2 regions of the Mycolicibacterium sp. SMGY-1XX genome follow, and region 2 is predicted to be linked to the other one. Evidence: riboswitches for the same ligand, from Rfam matches in the RefSeq annotation. Region 2 holds a riboswitch; the other holds the start of a gene.

Region 1 (10,094 bases), 2.0 Mb from region 2:
CCCACCTCGGTCATCCCGCCGGTGCGCGAAGTACCCGATCCCCGCCTGCGCGACCCGATCGACGTGGTCAAGGCCGCCCTCGACGGGACGCCGCCGCCGAAGCTGCCGCCCGGCGGGCCGCATCCGCCCGGCGGCGGTGGCGGCGGGCCGAAGAAGCCCTCGCAGATCAACTGGAAGTGGGTTCGGCGCGGCCTGGCCGCCGCCGCCGCGGTCCTGATCCTGCTACCGCTCATCACGTTCGGGATGGCGTATTTCATCGTCGAGGTGCCCAAGCCCGGCGACATCCGCACCAACCAGGTCTCGACCATCCTGGCCAGCGACGGCTCGGAGATCGCGCGGATCGTTCCGCCGGAAGGCAACCGGGTCGACGTCAACATCGACCAGATCCCGGTGTCGGTGCGGGATGCGGTGATGGCCGCCGAGGACCGTGACTTCTACTCCAATCCCGGCTTCTCCTTCACCGGCTTCCTGCGCGCCACGAAGAACAACCTGTTCGGCGGCGATCTGCAGGGCGGGTCGACGATCACGCAGCAGTACGTGAAGAACGCGCTGGTCGGCGACGCCCGCTCCGGTGTGGGCGGGGTGATCCGCAAGGCCAAGGAGCTGGTCATCTCGACGAAGATGTCCAGCGAATGGTCCAAAGACCAGGTGATGCAGTCGTACCTGAACATCATCTACTTCGGCCGCGGCGCCTACGGTGTCTCGGCGGCCGCCCAGGCTTACTTCAACAAACCCGTCGAGCAGCTCACCGTGGCCGAGGGTGCGCTGCTGGCGGCGCTGATCCAGCGGCCGTCGGGACTGGACCCTGCCGTCGACCTGGAAGGCGCCACCACCCGCTGGAACTGGGTGCTCGACGGCATGGTCGAAATCGGCGCACTGTCCGCCGAGGACCGCGCCGCACAGGTGTTCCCCCCGACCATCCCGCCGGAGCAGGCCGGTTCGGCCAACCAGACCACGGGCCCCAACGGTTTGATCGAGCGGCAGGTCATCCGCGAGCTGCTGGACCTGTTCGACATCGACGAGCAGCAACTCAACACCGAGGGCCTGCAGATCACCACCACCATCGACCCCAAGGCGCAGGCGGCCGCGGAGGAGGCGGTGACCGAGACCCTCGAGGGTCAGGACCCGGACATGCGGTCGGCCGTGGTGTCGGTCGATCCGAAGACCGGCGCGGTCAAGGCCTACTACGGCGGCTCGGATGCCAACGGTTTCGACTTCGCGCAGGCCGGGCTGCCCACCGGCTCGTCGTTCAAGGTGTTCGCACTCGTCGCGGCCCTGGAGCAGGGCAAGGGGCTGGGCTATCAGGTGGACTCGTCACCACTGACCGTCAACGGCATCGAGATCGGCAATGTCGAAGGCAACAGCTGCGGCACCTGCAACATCGCCGAGGCGTTGAAGCGGTCGCTCAACACCAGCTACTACCGCCTGATGCTCGAGCTGGAGAACGGCCCGTCCGACGTCGCCGACGCCGCGCACCGGGCCGGTATCGCCGAGAGCTTCCCCGGTGTCGAGCACACCTTGAGCGAGGACGGCCAGGGCGGGCCGCCGAACAACGGCGTGGTGCTGGGGCAGTACCAGTCCCGGGTCATCGACATGGCCTCGGCGTACGCGACGCTGGCTGACTCCGGCGTCTACCACCGGCCGCACTTCGTGCAGAAGGTGGTCAACGCGCAGGGCCAGGTCCTATTTGACGCCAGCACCCAGGACACCGAGGGTGAGCAGCGCATCGACAAGGCCGTCGCCGACAACGTCACCGCCGCCATGCAACCCATCGCCGGCTATTCCAACGGCCACAACCTGGCCGGCGGCCGCCCGTCGGCCGCGAAGACGGGCACCAATCAGCTCGGCGACACCGGCGCCAACCGCGACGCCTGGATGGTCGGGTTCACCCCGTCCTTGTCGACCGCCGTCTGGGTGGGCACCGTCGACGGCACCAAGCCGCTGGAGAACCAGTGGGGCTCGCCGGTGTACGGCTCGGGCCTGCCGTCGGACATCTGGAAGGCAACGATGGACGGCGCCCTCGAGGGCACCGACGACGAGGAATTCCCGAAGCCGACCGAGATCGGCGGGTACGCCGGGGTGCCTGCCGCTCCGCCACCGCGGCCGACGCAGACCGCGCCGCCGACACCGCAGCCGGGCACGGTGATCCAGCCCAGTATCGAGATCGCGCCGGGTATCACCATCCCGCTGGGTCCGCCGACGACGGTGCCGGCTCCGGTTCCGGGTGGCGCTCCGCCCGTACCGGCCGCGCCGGGCGCTCCGGTGCCCCCGCCGGTCGACCCCAACGCACCGATCGTGCCCCCGCCGCCCCCGTGACGGAATCGGGGGGAGTGTCACCGCAGCGGTTGGCCACCGATACCCGCAGTGCCGACGATCGGGACCTGCCCAGCCGCAACGATGTGATGGTGTCGGCCATGTCCGACGTGGTCGGGGGACCGGTCGGACGGCATGCACTCATCGGCAGGCAGCGGTTGTTCACCCCGCTGCGGGTCATCTTCGTCATCGCCCTGGTGTTCCTCGCGCTGGGGTGGACCACCAAATCGCCGTGTCTGCAGACCGTGGGCACCGGCACCGCCGATCAACGCGTGGCCAACTGGGAGAACCAGCGGGCCTACTACTCGCTCTGTTATTCCGACACCGTGCCGCTCTACACCGCGGAGTTGTTGAGCCAGGGCAAGTTCCCGTACAAATCGAGCTGGCTGGAGACCGACGAGAACGGTCAGCCCCGCACCCAGTACGACGGCACCCAGGCCATCCGTTACATGGAGTATCCGGTGCTCACCGGCGTCTACCAGTACGTGTCGATGGCGCTGGCCAAGACCTATTCGGCGCTGACGCGGGCCGTCACCTGGCCGGTGCTCTCCGGTGTCGCCGAGGTGGTGATGTTCTTCAACATCGCCGCGTTCGGCCTGGCGCTGGCCTGGTTGGCGACGGTGTGGGCCACCGCGATGCTGGCCGGACGCCGCATCTGGGACGCCGCCCTGGTGGCCGGCTCGCCTCTGCTGATCTTCCAGATCTTCACCAATTTCGACGCGCTGGCAACGGCTTTCGCCATGGGTGGGCTGCTGGCGTGGGCGCGCCGAAGACCGGTGCTGGCCGGTGTGCTGATCGGCCTCGGGGTGGCGGCCAAGCTGTATCCGGCGCTGTTGCTCCTGCCGATCGTGCTGCTGGCGGTGCGGTCGGGCCGTCTCGTCGAGGCCGGTAAGACGGTGGCGGCGGCGCTGGCCGCCTGGCTGGTGGTCAACCTGCCGATCATGGTGCTGTTCCCGCAGGGGTGGGCGGAGTTCTTCCGGCTCAACAGCCGCCGCGGTGAGGACATGGACTCGCTGTACAACGTGTTCGGCAGCTTCACCGGCTGGCGGGGTTTCGACACCGAGCTCGGCTTCTGGGAGCCGCCGGCGATTCTCAACAGTGTGGTTGCGCTGTTGTTCGTGTTGTGTTGTGCCGCAATCGCCTACATCGCGCTCACCGCACCCACGCGGCCCCGGCTGGCGCAGTTGGCGTTTCTGGTGGTGGCGGCGTTCCTGCTGACCAACAAGGTGTGGAGCCCGCAGTTCTCGCTGTGGCTGGTTCCGTTGGCGGTGCTCGCGCTCCCGCACCGCAGGATCCTGCTGGCCTGGATGACCATCGACGCCCTGGTGTGGGTGCCGCGCATGCTGTTCCTGTTCGGCGAGCAGAACAAGGGTCTGCCCGAGCAGGCGCTGACCACCACCGTCCTGCTGCGAGACATCGCCGTCATCGGGCTCTGTGTCCTGGTGATCCGGCAGATCTACCGCCCCGCCGACGACCTGGTGCGCTGGCGTGGCCGTATCGACGATCCGTCGGGCGGGGTCTTCGACCGGGCTCCGGACAACCCACCCTCGTGGTTGCCGGACTTCCTCTCAGCTAAAGTCGGTAGCGCCGGTCAACCGATCGGCTCCGATGGACAAGCAGGAAGCCGGTGTGAATCCGGCGCGGTCCCGCCACGGTGACCGGGTAGCGAACCCGGAAGTCCGATACTGCCTCCACCGGATGAGCCTGCCCTGGGACGAGGACATCCCGGATGGAGTCACGCATGACCGTTCGCACACTCTGTGCCATCCTCACCGTTGTAGCGCTTCTCGCCGGCTGCAGTTCGGCAGCTTCGGACACCAAAGCCGAAGCGGCAGAGGGCTTCCCGCTCACCATCGACAACTGCGATGAGGCCGTCACCGTCGACGCGCCGCCGGCCCGGGCGGTCGGCTATTTCCAGCAGTCCACCGAGATCATGCTGGCGCTCGGATTACAGGACTCTGTGGTGGGCAATGTCTACCCGGACAATCCGCCGCTGCCGCAGTACCAGCAGGCCTACGACGACATCCCGTTGATCTCGGACAAGGACGCTTCCTTCGAACAATTGCTGGCGGCGGGCCCGGATTTCGTCTACGGCGGCTACCGCAGCGCGTTCGCCGAGTCGGAGGGCCGCGCCCGCGCTGCGTTCGCCGATGCCGGGATCACCACGTATCTCAGCCCGGAGGCCTGCGCGACGGGCCCGGTCCGGATGGATGACGTCTACGCCGAGATCGAGCGGGTCGCCACGATCTTCGGTGTGCCGGAACGCGCGGAGAGCCTGACGACCGAGATGAAACGCAGCGTCGACGACGCGCGCGCCGGCATCGAGGGCGTGCCACCGCTGAAGGTGTTCGTCTACGACAGTGGCGAGGACTCGGCATTCACCGCCGGCGGCAAGGGAATCGGAACCCAGCTCATCGAATTGGCCGGGGGAACCAACATTTTCGCCGATCTCGACGAGGTGTTCGGCGACGTCTCGTGGGAACAGGTCATCGAACGCAACCCCGATGTCATCGTCATCTATGACTACTTCGGCGCGCCGGGGGTGGAGAACAAGAAGGAGTTCCTGCGGTCGCGGCCGGAGCTGGCCGACGTACCGGCGATCAAGAACAACAGGTTCGCCGACCTGACCCTGCAGGACACGGTGATGGGGGTTCGGGCGCCGTACGCGGTGGGCAAGCTGGCAGCGCAGTTGCATCCGGACCGCTTCCAATGACGTTGGCGGCTGCGCTCACCCGCGCCGCCCGGTTCGGCGGGTACTTCGAAGTCGGACTGGACGGGGCCGTTCCGGAGTTCGACCTCGACAGGACGCTGACGGCGGTGGCCGCCCGGCTCGGTACCGCCGAGTCACGGGTGGCGGTGTCCTCTCTGCAATACGAGTTCGCCGAACGACTGTGGGCGGTGTCGCTGGGGGCGTGGGCTTTCGGCCGCATCGTGCCGGACCTGACCGGGCTGCGGTACGGCGCCGGCGCAGACGGCAGGCTGGTCCTGGGTTTCGCGGACCTGCGCGGCACCGATTGTCTGGGTGCGACCACGGAACAGGTGGCAGAATTGTTGGCGCACAACGTCATCAGCCAGCTCGAAGTCTTCCACGAGACCGTGCGGACCGCCACCAAGATGGCCGATGGTCTGCTGTGGGGCAACGCCGCCACGGCATTGGTGCTCTCGGCGCGGTCAGCCAGCCGGGGCCGGTCCTGCTATGCCGTCGCGTCGGCGTTGTTGGCGCAGCCGCCCCTGCTCGGCCGGGTCATCGGACCGATCACCACCCCCAAGCGGCGGAGCTGTTGCCTGTTCTACCGCACGGCCGCCGGACGCAAGTGTGGGGACTGTCCGCTGTGAACCCGCGGGCTTCCTACCCCATGGTCATGCTGGGCCTGGCCGCCCTTCTGGTCGCCAGCATGGTGCTGGGTCTGGCGATCGGCTCCATCAACGTCCCGCCGGCCGATGTCGCCAAAGCGATTCTGCAACAACCTGTTCCCACGCATCACGCGACCATCGTGCTGCAGGTGCGGGGGCCGCGGGTGCTGCTGGGCGCGGTGGTGGGCGCCGGCCTGGGTGTGGTCGGGATGACCTTGCAGGCGCTGGTACGCAACCCGCTGGCCGATCCGTTCCTGCTCGGGGTCTCCTCCGGTGCTTCGGTGGGCGCGGTGGCGGTCATCCTGACCGGGGTGACGGTGTTCGGGTTCGCCTCGACGTCCGTCGCCGCCTTCCTGGGTGCTCTTGCGGCACTGGGGTTGGTGTACCTGCTGTCCCGCGCCGGTGGCCAGATCACCACCACCCGCCTGGTCCTCGCCGGTGTCGCGGTCGCCTACGTGCTGTCGGCGGTGACCAGCTTGATGCTGATCATGTCGAGCAGCGGCGACCAGGCCCGCCAGGTGTTGACCTGGCTGCTGGGCGGTTTGGGTGGGGCGAACTGGGATTCCCTGTGGCTGCCGCTGTCGGTGGTGTTGATCGGGCTGGCGGTGCTGCTGGCGCAGTCCCGCATCCTCAACGTCCTGCTGGCCGGTGATGAGGCAGCGATGACAATGGGGGTGGACGCCAACCGGTTTCGCGCGCAGGTGTTCGTGGTGACCTCACTGGTCACCGGTGTGCTGGTGGCCGTCAGCGGGCCCATCGGGTTCGTCGGGCTGATCCTGCCCCACGCGGTGCGACTGCTCGTGGGCAGCGACCACCGGCGGGCGCTGCCGGCCACCGCGCTGGCGGGCGCCTCCTTCCTGGTGATCGCCGATATGGCGGCCCGGACGTTGGCGTCACCGCAGGAGATCCCGGTGGGTGTGCTCACCGCGTTGTGCGGTGGGCCGTTCTTCCTCTGGCTCATCCGCCGGGATGCCCGCCGGACGGTGGCCGCGTGAGCGCCGCGCGATTGCGGGCCGACGCGGTGTCGGTGCGCCTCGGCGGCCGCATGGTGGTCGAATCGGTGTCGCTGTCGGCTGAACCGGGCCAGGTCATCGGGGTGGTGGGCCCCAACGGGTGCGGAAAATCCACCCTGTTGCGCGCGCTGGTGGGCATCCTGAAACCCGCCGCCGGGCAGGTGTACGTCGACGGGGTGAAGATCGGTCAGCTGTCCAGCAGGGAGCTCGCCCGCCGGGTGGCCACCGTATTACAAGATGCGGCAGGTGATTTCGATCTGCGCGCCCACGATGTGGTGGCGATGGGCCGCGCCCCGTTCAAGCGGATGTTCCAGCGTGACGACGCAACGGACGCCGCGATCGTCGCGCAGGCGCTCGACCTGGTGGGCGCCGCGCATCTGACGTGGCAGCCGTTCGCGCTGATGTCCGGCGGCGAGCGCCAGCGGGTGCTCATCGCGCGGGCCCTGGCGCAGCACCCGCGTCTGCTGGTGCTCGACGAGCCCACCAACCACCTCGATATCCGGCATCAGTTCGACGCCCTGGCGTTGCCGCGCCGGCTGGGGGTGACGGCCGTCGTCGCGCTGCATGATCTGAACCTGGCCGCGCACTATTGCGATGTCATCCACGTGCTCGATCGCGGGCGTTCGGTGTGTGCGGGCCCACCGGCGGAGGTTCTGACCCCGGAGTTGTTGGCGCAGGTCTACGGTGTCGTCGGCACCGTCGGCCCGCATCCCGTCACCGGTCGGTCCCAGGTGAGTTTCGATCCGGGAGGGTCGGTGGCCGCGACCGGTCAGGCGGTCTCGCGCGCGACAATGCGATAGCCGACGTCGACGGCGGTGGCGTCGACGGCTTCACCGTTGATCCGGGCCAGGAGGAGATCGGCTGCGCGCGAACCGATTTCGTTGACGTCCACACTGACGGTGGTGAGCGCGGGGATGAGGTGGCGGGCTATCTCGAAGTCACCGAAACCGGTGATCGCCAGCTGGTCCGGCACCACCAGGCCCCGTCGCTGGGCAGCCAGCACCGCGGCCGCCGCGAAGACGTCGGAGGCGAACACCACCGCGGAGGTTTCGGGATGGCGTTGCAGCACGGTGTCGAGCAACTCCACCCCGGTGTCCATGGACACCTCCCGGCCGGGCAGGTCCACCACACGCAGGGGTTCATCGGGGAGCAGGGCGCGCATCCCGGCGGTGAATCCTTCGAGCCGCCGGCTGGCCCGGGCGTCACCGGGTCGCAGGATGCCGGCGAATGTCAGTCTGCGATGGCCGTTGTCGACGAGGTAGCGCACCACGTCGATCATCGCGTCGCGGTTGGAGAAGCCGACCAGGGTGTCCAGCGGTTCGGTGTTCCAGTCCCACGTCTCGACCACCGGGGCGCCGTAGTCCCGGAGCAGTCGGGTGGTGAGGTCGGTGTGCAGCGTGCCGACGATCAGGAAACCGTCCGGGCGCCGGGAGATGGCGCCGCGAATCAGGTCCTCCTCGCGCTCCTCCTCGTAATCGGTGTAGCCCACGGTCATCTGGTAACCCGCCGGGCCCAGACGCGCCGCCGCCGCGCGCAGGGTGTCGGAGAAGATCGACGCCGAGATCACCGGGACGATGGCCGCGATGGTGCGGCTGCGATTCGAGGCCAGGTGGCTGGCGGCCAGATTGGGGACGTAGCCGGTCTCTTCGATGGCCCGGTGCACCCGCTGCCGGGTCTCCTCGGATACCCGGTCCGGGCGGCTGAGCACCCGGGACACCGTTTGGGCGGACACGCCCGCGGCCTCACCGACCTCCTGCATCGTGACGGATCGGGTCGAGGAGGCGCCACGAGTGCGCCGCTGGGTGGACCCAGCCACACGGCCCCCTTCGATCGATCGGTCGGCATCCGGTGGTGCCGAAGCGATCGTATCGGTGGGGGCCGTGGCCGGTTGCGGTGAGATCAGCGAGCGCTCACGGTGCTGTCCGTGGCGGTCTCGCCGCCTGCACCCGACGGCGGCGCCGGATCTGCTTCGTAGCCGCTGATGTCGTGATTGGTCTCCGGGGCCTTCCACATCGAGAACGCGGACACCCCGGCCAGGATCGCCACCAGTCCCGCGACCAGCCACGGGCTGCCACCGCTGGCGGCCACCAGCGCGGTGGCGATCAGCGGCAGGGGCCCACCGACCAGCGCCGAGGTGGACTCGCGGGCAGCGGCGATGCCGGAGAAGCGCACCTCGGCGGGGAAGTACTCGGCGTAGAAGGAGGCTTGGACGCCGAAGATCGCACGGTCGGCGATGTGCGCGACGATCACCGCGAGGTAGAGCAGCGCGATGTTGCCGAGGTTGATGATCAGGAAGAACGGTACGACGAACGCGATCAGGAACAGTGCGCCGCCGATCACCACCGGCCGTCGCCCAATCCGGTCTGAGAGGCGGCCCCAGAACACGGTGGCGATGGAGCCGATCAGGCCGCTGAGCATGATGCCCACCAGGGAGGCGACCGTCGGATACCCCAGGGTGTTGATGGCGTACGACAGGGCGAAGGTCTGGAAGATGTAGGTCAGCGAGCCGCCGAAGTTCACCCCCGCGGCGATGAGGACCATCTTCGGGTGCTGGGTGAGCAGTCGGCGCATCGGGGATTCGTCGCGGTTGCGCACCTTCTTCTCGATGCGCTTGTAATCCTCGGTCTCCTCCATCCGCACCCGGATGAACAGAGCGATGATCAGACCAACTGCGCTGAACAGGAACGGGATTCGCCATCCCCAGGACTGGAAGGCATCCTCGGGAAGCAGGGCGAACAGCGCGAACATGCCGGTGGCGAGCATCATGGCTACGTCCACGCCGGCGGCCGGGATGGAGGTGAAGAAGCCGCGGCTGCTGCGGCCGCTCTCACCGGCCACCACCACCGCGCCGCCGTATTCGGCACCGGCGCCGAAGCCCTGGATCATGCGCAGCAGGATCAGCAGCGCGGGTGCCCAGTACCCGATCGCGTCGAAGTTCGGCAGCAGGCCGATCAGGATGGTGCTGACGCCCATGATGGTGACCGTCAGCAGCAGCACCGGTTTGCGGCCGATCCGGTCTCCGAGGTTGCCCAGCACCAGGCCACCCAGCGGCCGGACCACGAAGCCGATCGCGTACGTGGCGAAGGCGATCATGGTGCCCACCGTCGGGCTCACGTCGCCGAAGAACTGTTTGTTGAAGATCAGCACAGCGGCCGAGGAGTACAGGAAGAAGTCGTACCACTCGATCACCGTCCCGGCGGCACTCGCGGAGACGGGGACCCACCGCTTCTTGTCGATCACGCGTCGATTCATCGTTCTGACTTTCTCCGTACGACGGGATGGTTAGCGCTAACTTATGTGAGCGATGACTCGGGACAGTAGTGGTCTGACTCACAGGAGTCAACAGTGGGGGTATCGGATCTCAGGCAACATGCCAGCCGGCGGCGTGCGTGCGGCTCGACTTGAAAGTGTGTG
Region 2 (10,094 bases):
GGCAGTCCGAGCTCATCGGCGGCCGCCATCTTCGGCCAGGTGTACTCACCGCCGGAGTCCTTGGTCACCAACACATCCGCCCGATGGTCACGCAGCAGCTCCAGTTCACCCGGCAACGCGTACGGACCACGGTCGTGCTGCAGTCGCCACGACGGCGGCACATCCACGTCGGGATCGTCGACCACCCGCGCCAGCACCGCCAGCTCGTGCAAGGCAGGAATGAAGCGCGCGAGTTGCTGTCGTCCGATGGTGAGCACGGGTCGCTGCCCCAGTCGCGCGGTGAGCACCGCCGCCTCGTCATGCGAATCCACCCACTGCCAGGACGGTTTTGCGCGGTCGGACCAGCCGGGTCGCTGCAACCGCAGCAGCGGGCGCTGGGCGGATCCGGTGGTGCAGGCGGTGACGGCGTTCTGGGACATGGTCATCGCGAACGGGTGGGTGGCGTCCACCACGGCGTCGTAATCGGCCAGGGCGCTGCGCAATCCGTCCACTCCGCCGAATCCACCGACGCGGACCGGGCCGACAGGCATCCGCGGCCGGGCCACCCGACCGGCCAACGAACTCATCACGTCGATCCCGTCGGCCACCAACTCCGCAGCCAGAGCCCGGGCTTCGGCGGTGCCGCCGAGGAGCAACACCCTCGTCACGGTGCTCCCGGCGGAAGGAACGGAAACCCCGCGGGTGCACCATTGGTCACCAGCGCCAGCAGCGCATCGACGTCGAGGTGCTGTTCGACCAACTGTCCCAACAGATCCAGCCGCCGCTGCCGGGCTGCCGGGAAGCTCACCCCGGACGGCGCCACCCCCAGCGTCTCGCCCAGGAACGCCGAACGCAACGCGTCGCCTTCGAGCGAGCCGTGCCACATGGTCCCGAAAACCTGCCCGGCGCGGGCCCCACCGAGGAATTCGTCGACCCCGGCGCCGCGGGTGATGCGGCCGTGGTGTATCTCGTACCCCGAGGCCGGCACCCCCAGCCCGGTACCCTGCGGCAGGCGCAGCACTTTCGCCGCCGCGAACGTCGTCTCCACATCCAGCAGGCCCAGCCCGGAAACCTCCGCGGGCTGCCCCTCGATACCGTCCGGGTCACGGATCACCCCGCCGAGCATCTGGAAGCCACCGCAGATCCCGATCAGGGGCTTGCCTGCAGCCACATGCGCCACGATGGCACGATCCAGTCCTCGTGACCGCAACCAGGCCAGGTCGGCGATGGTGGCGCGAGTTCCCGGGAGCACCACCAGGTCCGCGTCGCCGAGCGCCCGCGGGTCGGAGACGAACACGACATCCAAACCGGGTTCCAGACCCAGGGCGTCGACGTCGGTGAAGTTGCTGATCCTGGGCAGCCGGATGACGGCCACCCGGCGGGCTGCATCCCCGGAGGAACGTCGGCCCTCGAGGTCCAGGGCGTCCTCGGAGTCCAGCCACAGTTCGGGATGCCAAGGCAGGGTGCCGTAAACGCGCCGTCCGGTCACCCGTTCCAGGTCACGCAGACCCGGGGCCAGCAGGTCGAGGTCACCGCGGAACTTGTTGACGACGAACCCGGCCACCAGTTCCTGATCCTCGGGTGAGAGCAGCGCCACCGAACCGAGGAACGCCGCGAACACCCCGCCGCGGTCGATGTCACCGACCACCACCGTGGGGAGGCCGGCGTGCCGGGCCAGTCCCATGTTGACGTAATCGCCTGCGCGCAGGTTGATCTCAGCGGGGCTCCCGGCACCTTCGGCCACCACCACGTCGAACCGGCCGGCCAGGTCGTCGAAAGCCGCGTGCGCTGTCGTGGCCAGGGCGCGCCGGCCGTCCAGCCAGTCCGCCGAGGACACTTCGCCCCAGGGCTGCCCCATCAGCACCACATGGCTGCGGTGATCACTGCCCGGTTTGAGCAGCACGGGATTCATGGCCGCCTCGGGTTCGGCCTCGGCGGCCAGGGCCTGAACCCATTGCGCCCGGCCGATCTCAGTGCCCGTAGCGCACACCATCGAGTTGTTCGACATGTTCTGCGCCTTGTACGGGGCCACCTTGACACCCCGGCGGGCCAGCGCCCGGCACAGGCCGGTGGTGACCACGCTCTTGCCCGCATCGCTGGTGGTGCCGGCCACGAGGATGCCCGGCATCAGTTCTTCCTCACCAGGAACAGGTCCATCACCCAGCCGGCGTCGGCCTTGGCCGCCTCACGCGCCTCGGCCATGGCGGGATACACCTCACCGAGCCGGCCGTGAACCAGACGTTCGCCGGGCGCGCCGAGATTGGCGCCCCACCACAGCGTCCAGTCGTGTAGGCCGGACAGGTCGAGCCGCTCCGGTGGTGGATTGAGCATGGCGACGATGTTGTCCTGGCCCGCCGCCACCGCCTCCTGCAACCGCCTGCCGGTGGTGATGTGCACCGGACGGCCCACCTCGTGTAGCACGATCCGATGCCGGGCTGCGAGCAGCTGCGGGGCGCTGATCCCCGGCAGCACGTCCAGTTCCACCGGGACGCCGAGCTCACGGACCTTTTCGACGATCCGGATGGTCGAGTCGTACAGCGAGGGGTCCCCCCACACCAGGAACGCCGCCGTCCCGCCGCGCTCCCGCAGTACGGCGGCGTATTCCGCCGCCCGGGCCGAATGCCAATCCGCTACGGCACCTTCGTAACCGGAGGTGCTCAGCCCGGCCGAGCGGTCTCGTTCCGGGTCGCGGACCACCACGATCGGCACCGAATCCGTGTGGGCAGCCAGGATTTCACGCCGCAGCGCCAGCAGCCCGTCGTCATCGTTCTTCTCCGCTGCCAGTACGTAATCCACGTCGCGCAGCGCCGCGGCCACCTCCGCGGTGACGTGCTGGGGGCCCATCCCGACCCCGAGAATCCGGACTTCTGTCACCTACCGGTCCTCCAGATCACCCTCGACCTCGAGATATGCCTGCTGCAACGCGGCCAGTGTTTCCGGTGACGGTTCCGCCCACAGGCCACGGTCGGCCGCTTCCCGCAGCCGCTCGACGATGCCGTGCAGCGCCCACGGATTCGATTTGTCCAGGAATTCCCGGTTCGTCGGGTCGAGCACGTACTCCTGAGCGAGTTTCTCGTACATCCAGTCGTGCACCACCCCGGCGGTGGCATCGAACCCGAACAGGTAGTCGACGGTGGCGGCGAGTTCGAACGCACCCTTGTACCCGTGTTTGCGCATGGCGGAGATCCAGCGTGGGTTCACCACCCGGGACCGGAACACCCGGGCGGTCTCCTCGGCCAGGCTTCGGGTTCGCACCGCATCGGGTGTCGTCGAATCCCCCACGTAGGCCTTGGGATCCGAGCCGGTGAGCGCGCGGATGGTGGCCACCATGCCGCCGTGGTACTGGAAGTAGTCGTCGCTGTCGGCGATATCGTGCTCGCGGGTGTCGATGTTCTTGGCAGCCACCTTGATGCGCGAGTAGTTGGTGCGCATGTCATCGGCGGCGGCCACCCCGTCGAGACCACGGCCGTAGGCGAAGCCGCCCCACGCGGTGTACACCTCGGCCAGGTCCTTGTCGTCACGCCAGGTGCCCGCCTCGATCACCTGCAGGATCCCGGCACCGTACGAGCCCGGCTTGGATCCGAAAACCCTTGTGGTGGCGCGACGCTCATCACCATGCTCGGCCAAGTCGGCGCGGGCGTGGGCGGCCACGAAGTTCTGCTCGTCGGGTTCGTCGAGGGTGGCGACCATGCGCACGGCGTCGTCCAGCATCGCCACCACATGTGGGAAGGCGTCGCGGAAAAAGCCGGAGATCCGCACCGTCACGTCGATCCGGGGTCTGCCCAGTTCCTCGAGGGCGATGATCTCGAGCCGGCTGACCCGGCGGGATGCCTCGTCCCATTCCGGCCGAACCCCCAGCAGTGCAAGCACTTCGGCCACGTCGTCGCCGGAGGTGCGCATGGCGCTGGTGCCCCACACCGACAGACCGACCGACTCCGGGTAGGCGCCGGTGTCGTCCAGGTAGCGCTGCACCAGCGATTCGGCCATCGCCTGACCGGTCTGCCAGGCCAGCCGCGACGGCACCGCCCGCGGGTCGACGGTGTAGAAGTTGCGGCCCGTCGGCAGCACGTTCACCAGCCCGCGCAACGGGGATCCGGATGGGCCGGGGCGCACGAAACCACCTGCCAGTGCGTGGATCACGGCGTCGAGTTCACCAGCGGTACCGGCCAGCCGGGGCACCACCTCGGTGGCGGCGAACCGCAGCACCGTCTGCACCTCGGGGTCGTCGTGCAGAGTGGCCGCCACGGCGGCGTCCCAGCCGGCCGCCTCCATCGCTTCGACGAGTCCGCGGGCCCGGGTCTCGATCTCGTCCACCGCGGCGGTTTCGGCCTCCTCTTTGAGACCGAGCGCGGCGCGCAGCCCGGGCACGGCGTGGTCGCGGCCACCCCACACCTGGGCGGCCCGCAGAATGGCCAGCACCAGGTTCACCCGGGCCTCGCCCTCGGGTGCGCCGCCGAGCACGTGCAGGCCGTCGCGGATTTGGGCGTCCTTGATCTCGCACAGCCAGCCGTCGACGTGCAGCAGGAAGTCGTCGAATTCCTCGTCCTCGGGACGGTCGTCCAAGCCGAGGTCGCGGTGCATCTCCGCGGCGCGCATCAGGTTCCAGATCTCGCCGCGGATGGCCGGCAGCTTGGCCGGGTCCATCGAGGCGATGTTGCCGTACTCGTCGAGGAGCTGTTCCAGTCGCGCGATGTCGCCGTAGGTCTCGGCCCGGGCCATCGGCGGGATCAGGTGATCGACGATGGTGGCGTGTGCGCGGCGTTTGGCCTGCGCGCCCTCACCGGGGTCATTGACCAGGAACGGGTAGATCAGCGGGAGACTGCCGATGGTGGCGTCGGTGGCGCAGTCGGCCGACAGCGCGGCGTTCTTGCCGGGCAGCCATTCCATGGACCCGTGCTTGCCCAGGTGCACCACGGCGTGCGCACCGAAACCGTGCTCCAGCCACCGGTATGCGGCCAGGTAGTGGTGACTGGGCGCCATGTCGGGATCGTGGTAGATCGCCACCGGGTTCTCGCCGAAACCGCGTGGCGGCTGGATCATCAGCACGATGTTTCCGGCCCGCAACGCGGCCAGCACGATCTGCCCCGCGTCGTTGACGAAGAGCTTGCCGGGCGCTGGACCCCAGGCTTGTTGCATCTCTCCGCGCAACCCCTCGGGCACGTCAGCGGTCCAGGCGGTGTACTGCTCGGCACTCACCGTCACGTGCGCATCGGTGAGTTGTGTTGTGGTGAGCCACTCTTCGTCCTGACCGCCGGCGGCGATCAGGGTGTGGATCAACCGGTCGCCGGCCTCGGTCTCGTCTTCGATACCGAGCACACCGAAACCGTCGCCGACGTCGTAGCCGTCGGCGGCCAGTCGGCGCAGCAGGCGCACGGTGGAAGCCGGGGTGTCCAGGCCGACGGCGTTGCCGACGCGGGAATGCTTGGTGGGGTACGCCGAGAGCACCAGCGCAAGCTTCTTCTCGCCGTTGGGAACTCGGCGCAACCGGGCGTGGTTGACGGCGATCCCCGCGACCCGGGCGCACCGTTCGGGGTCGGCCACGTAGTGCGGCAGACCGTCTTCGTCGATCTCCTTGAACGAGAACGGCGCGGTGATGATCCGGCCGTCGAACTCGGGGATGGCGATCTGGTTCGCCGAGTCCAGCGGGGTCACGCCGTCGTCGTTGGCGTCCCAGTCCTCGCGGGACGACGTCAGGCACAGGCCCTGCAGCACCGGGATGTCGAGGGCGGCCAGCCGCTCGATGTCCCAGGAGCCGTCGTCACCGCCGGCGCTCACCCCGGCCGGTTTGGACCCGCCGGCGGCGAGCACGGTGACGATCAGCGCGTCCAACGTGCCGAACGCTTGGTAGAGCTCCTCGGGAGCGCTGCGCAGCGACGACGCGAAGATCGGGACACCCACCGCGTCGCCGGTGGCGTCGATGGCATCGGCCAGTGCGTGCGCGAACCCGGCGTTACCGCTGATCTCGTGGGCCCGGTAGTACAGGATGCCGATCCGTGCTGCTCCGTCGGTCTGCTCGGGGCGCTGACCATAACCCCACTCGGGGATCACCGCCGGCGGCTCGAAGCCGTCGCCGCTGAGCAGCACGGTGTCGCAGAGGAACGCGTGCAGTTGCCCGAGGTTGGCCGGGCCGCCTTCGGCGAGATAGGCGTGCGCCTGCGCCGCCAGCCCGATCGGCACCGTCGAGTTCTCCATCAACTCGGGGCTGGGCTGACGCTCACCGCCGAGGACCACCATCGGCAGGCCGCTGGCCCGCAGGGTCTCCAGTTCGGTGCGGATCTCGTCGGAGGACCCGAGCACCCGCATCACCACCACGTCGGCGCCGGCCAACACCGGCTCGAGCGGCTGGCGGGCGGGATTGCCCAGGTTGTAGGCCGCGCCGCTGGCGCGGGCCGAGAGCAAGTCGGTGTCCGAGGTGGACAGCAGGGCAATACGGGTCATGTCATCAGGCATGATCGGCCTCCCCGGGGTTCGCGCCCCTCGCCGTGGATCCTCGCGGCCAGTGTCTGGCTGTGACCACCGGCGGCCTCACGGCGCCGTGGCCTTCACAGTGGCGGAACCGCCCCGGATTCGCACCGGGTTCCTGCTCCACGAGGTGTGTCGCGACCAGCCTAGTGCAGAAGCCTGCCCGAGCCGACCACAGGTGTTCGAGACTGCGGCCACGCCCGCAAAACCCGCCCGAACACCGGTGTCACCGCAGTCTCAACGCTGGGAGCGTCGCCGGCGCAACCCCAGCCGGAAACCCTTCGGCATCAGAGTCAGCCGCTCGGCCACCTGCAGCTCGTAATCCGGGTCGGCGATCAGGTCGTAGCGCCGGATCAGCCAGCCGAGCACCAGCACCGCTTCGTGCAGGGCGAACTGTCGCCCGATGCACGAGCGCTCGCCGGTGCCGAACGGTTTGTACAGGTGCGCCGGCCGGGCGCGCAGGTGTTCGGGGGCGAACCGGTCCGGGTCGAACTCGTCCACCGGCTTCAAGCCGGGCGCGGTCCATTGCGGGGCGCGGTGCAGCGTGGTGGTCAACGCCAACACCCACTCGTTCTTCCCGATGGCGTACCGTCCCGCCAGCACCGTGTCCTCCCGGGCCGACCGGTAGTAGGCGGGCACGGTCGGTTGCAGCCGCAGCGATTCGTCGAGCACACGACGCACATAGCGCAGCTTGGCGATCTGCTCGAATTCCGGTGCGTCGTCTCCCCACACCCTGTCCACTTCATCGCGGGCGCGGGAGAACACGTCGGGATGGGTGGACAGGAAGTAGAGTGCGAAAGACAAAGCACCGGAAGTGGTTTCGTGGCCGGCGACCAGGAAGTTGATCAACTGGTAGCGGATGTTGGCCTCATCGAGTGCGGGCCGGCCGTCGTCTGGAGAGTCCGGGCTGGGTGCCAGCATGATCTCGAGGAGATCATCGTGGTGCCCCAGCCCTTCGGCTCTCCGGCCGGCGATGATGTCGTCAGCGATCCGGTGCATGGCGTCGGCATGCCGGCGCACCTCGCGTTCATAACGATTCGCCACGAACTTCGGCAGGTAGGTGGCCCGGAACACCCCCAGCCGGTCAGCTCCCACCAAACCGGCCACCATGTGCTCCACAAAAGGATGCGGTTGCTCGGAGTGGAACGCGCCGAATGAGTAACCCGCCGCGCAGCGCCCGATGGTTTCCAGCGTCACCCGGGTGGTGTCGGCGGAGACGTCGACGGACTCCCCCGAGTCGGCATGCGCATCCCAGGCGGCGGTCAACTCCGCGGCCGCGTCGAGCATCGTGGGGTGGTAACTCCGCATGGCCGCCTGCGAGAACGCCGGCATCAGCAGCATGTGCGCCTTACGCCAGTTGGGTTCGTCGTTGTGGGCGGTGAACAACCCGTCACCACCCATGACCCGTAGCGCCACCATGTCCGGGCCGAGGTGCTTGCAGAACCGGGTCTCGTCGTTCAGTTCGGTGACCACCTCCGGACCGGCGGCGACCACCCACCGGGCACCCAGAAAGCGGAATTCGAACAGCGGGCCCAGCTTTTGGGCGAGGTCGGAGACGGACTGGGCGGGCTCGTCGCCGCGGAAACTCAGGACGTCGCCGAGCAGGGGCACGCGTCGGGGCGGATGCGGAATCCGGCGGTCCTGGATCGCCCGGCCGCTGCGAATGTGAGTCGTCATGAGCTGTGTCCAATCAAAGCCGGCCGGCACCTGTCGTTCCCCGATTACTGCGGACAGGGTAGTTCGACGTGCCACCGATTTTGATGCTCTCGTTGCTCGAGACTCACTCTGTGCGGCTCACTCCGACAAGACGAACACGATGGGCCGTCCGGCCGTCACCGGATCACCGGGTCGACGGGGCCTTCCCGCGGCGCGCGGCAACGTGTGCGGCCATCCGGATCGGCGCATCGGCGAGGGGACGGCCCCGATAATTGCCGCGGCGCTCGATCAGCTCGAAGTAGACCTGTGAGCCGATCACCGTGGTGTAGGCATGGAAATACTCGCCGTCCGCGCTGCGGTCATAGAGAATGTCGAGTCGCCGCAGTACGTCGACGAACTCGTCGCTCAGGTGCAGCCGAGCCTGAAGGTCGACGTAGTAGTTGTCGGGGATATGCAGGATCGGGGCGTCCGCCGGCAACGCGTTCAGGGTGCCGACGATGTCGTCGGTGGTGAACGCGATGTGCTGGGGCGTCTGAACACCGGGCGTCCACCTACCCCGGCGCAGCACCGGACCATCCAGGGCCATCCCGAAACCGGAGGGGTGGGGTGTCCGAAGCAGATGACTGCGCACCAGCCCGTAGGGGCCTGGATATTCCGCCACCTCGTCGGTTCGCATCCCGAGCACCGAACGGTAGAACAGCACACTCTCGTCGAAGCGGTCGAAGGGCGCCGTGACAGAGATGTGGTCGAGTCCGGTGACACCCGCGCCGACGGCGTCGCCGTACCCGGGCACCGGGTCGAAGTCGCGTCGCCAGTCGAGGCCTCCCCGCCCGGTGGAGACGAAGAACACGGACAGGCCGTCGGGGGCTGCGACGGCCGGCAGATCGGCTTCGCCCGGCCGCACCACACGCGGGAGCGCCGCCACGTTGAGGTGTTCGGCCGCCGCTGCGAACCCCGCGGGGTCCTCGGCGTCGAATGCGACCGCGGCAATGGCCGACGAGTCGTCCTCGGCCGCGTCGGTCGTGACGCTGATGAGAATGGTGGCATCTGCCTGCGTCCACGCCGTGACCTTTTTCGATCGGTGCGTCGACGACCGCTCGAATCCCAATGCCGACAGCGCGTGTTCGGCCACGCCGAGGTCGGTCGGGGTGACACTCAGCTCGACAAACGCTACATCGATCGGTCGTGACGGTCGGCTGCCGTCGAGGCCGGCTTCCAGAGCACCCAGGGAGCGCACCGCATCAATGGCGGTACGCACGGGTGAGGACTGGCGGAAGACGTCGTTGAACACCTCCAGCGACAGGGGGCCGCGGTACCCGGCCGCGAGTACGGCGCCGGTGAAGGCGACAAGGTCGAACGCCCCCTCGCCTGGGAAAAGGCGGTAGTGCCTACTCCACTGCAGCACATCCATGTCCTTGTGCGGTGCATCGGCCAACTGGAGGAAGAAGATCTTCTCACCGGGAACGTCGGCGAGCTCATCCACCGTGGAGGACCTCGACAGGATGTGGAAACTATCCAGGCAGAGACCCACGGCAGCGTGGTCCGCGCGGCGGACCGCCTCCCAGGACCGGGTCCACAGGTCAACGGTGCGCCCCCAGGCCAGCGCCTCGTAGGCGATCCGCATCCCGCGGCGCTCCGCGAGCTCGCCCGCCGCCCGCAGTTGCGTTGCCAACTGGTCCAAGTCGGCGACCGCGTCGTCCGACGCATTGGAGCACACCAGGATCAGGTCGACCCCGAGTTCGGCCATGACGTCGAATTTGCGGTCGAGTCGGCGCAGGTTGCGTTGAAACTGCTCCGGGTCGGTACTGTCGAGATCCCGGAAAGGTTGGTATAGAACGATTTCCAATCCCAGGTTGTCGCACTGCTCCCGGATCTGCTTCGGGCTCGATGTCGACGCGACGAGGTCGGGCTCGAACAGTTCGATCCCCTCGAAACCGGCGTGGGCCGCGGCGATGAGCTTGTCATCCAGAGTTCCCGACAGGCAGACCGTGGCGATG

Evidence for each region. Region 2 has a riboswitch for cobalamin ahead of cobN (cobaltochelatase subunit CobN). Riboswitches for the same ligand answer to the same signal wherever they lie in the genome.
Region 1: another riboswitch for cobalamin. It lies ahead of NL241_RS34380 (ABC transporter substrate-binding protein); the one in region 2 lies ahead of cobN (cobaltochelatase subunit CobN).

Annotation. Positions count from the first base shown of each region.
Region 1 covers NZ_CP101139.1:7,193,023-7,203,116, reverse strand. The annotation lists gene NL241_RS34390 (transglycosylase domain-containing protein) at 1-2,316, shown strand, start outside; partial or broken gene NL241_RS34385 (glycosyltransferase family 87 protein) at 2,331-3,911, shown strand; cobalamin riboswitch at 3,885-4,020, shown strand; gene NL241_RS34380 (ABC transporter substrate-binding protein) at 4,055-5,026, shown strand; gene NL241_RS34375 ((2Fe-2S)-binding protein) at 5,023-5,649, shown strand; gene NL241_RS34370 (FecCD family ABC transporter permease) at 5,670-6,662, shown strand; gene NL241_RS34365 (ABC transporter ATP-binding protein) at 6,659-7,480, shown strand; gene NL241_RS34360 (LacI family DNA-binding transcriptional regulator) at 7,450-8,496, opposite strand; gene NL241_RS34355 (MFS transporter) at 8,580-9,932, opposite strand.
Region 2 covers NZ_CP101139.1:1,935,920-1,946,013, reverse strand. The annotation lists gene NL241_RS09550 (cobalt-precorrin-6A reductase) at 1-647, opposite strand, end outside; gene NL241_RS09545 (cobyric acid synthase) at 644-2,107, opposite strand; gene cobF (precorrin-6A synthase (deacetylating)) at 2,107-2,853, opposite strand; gene cobN (cobaltochelatase subunit CobN) at 2,854-6,417, opposite strand; cobalamin riboswitch at 6,457-6,596, opposite strand; gene NL241_RS09530 (cytochrome P450) at 6,679-8,118, opposite strand; gene NL241_RS09525 (sugar phosphate isomerase/epimerase and 4-hydroxyphenylpyruvate domain-containing protein) at 8,282-10,094, opposite strand, start outside.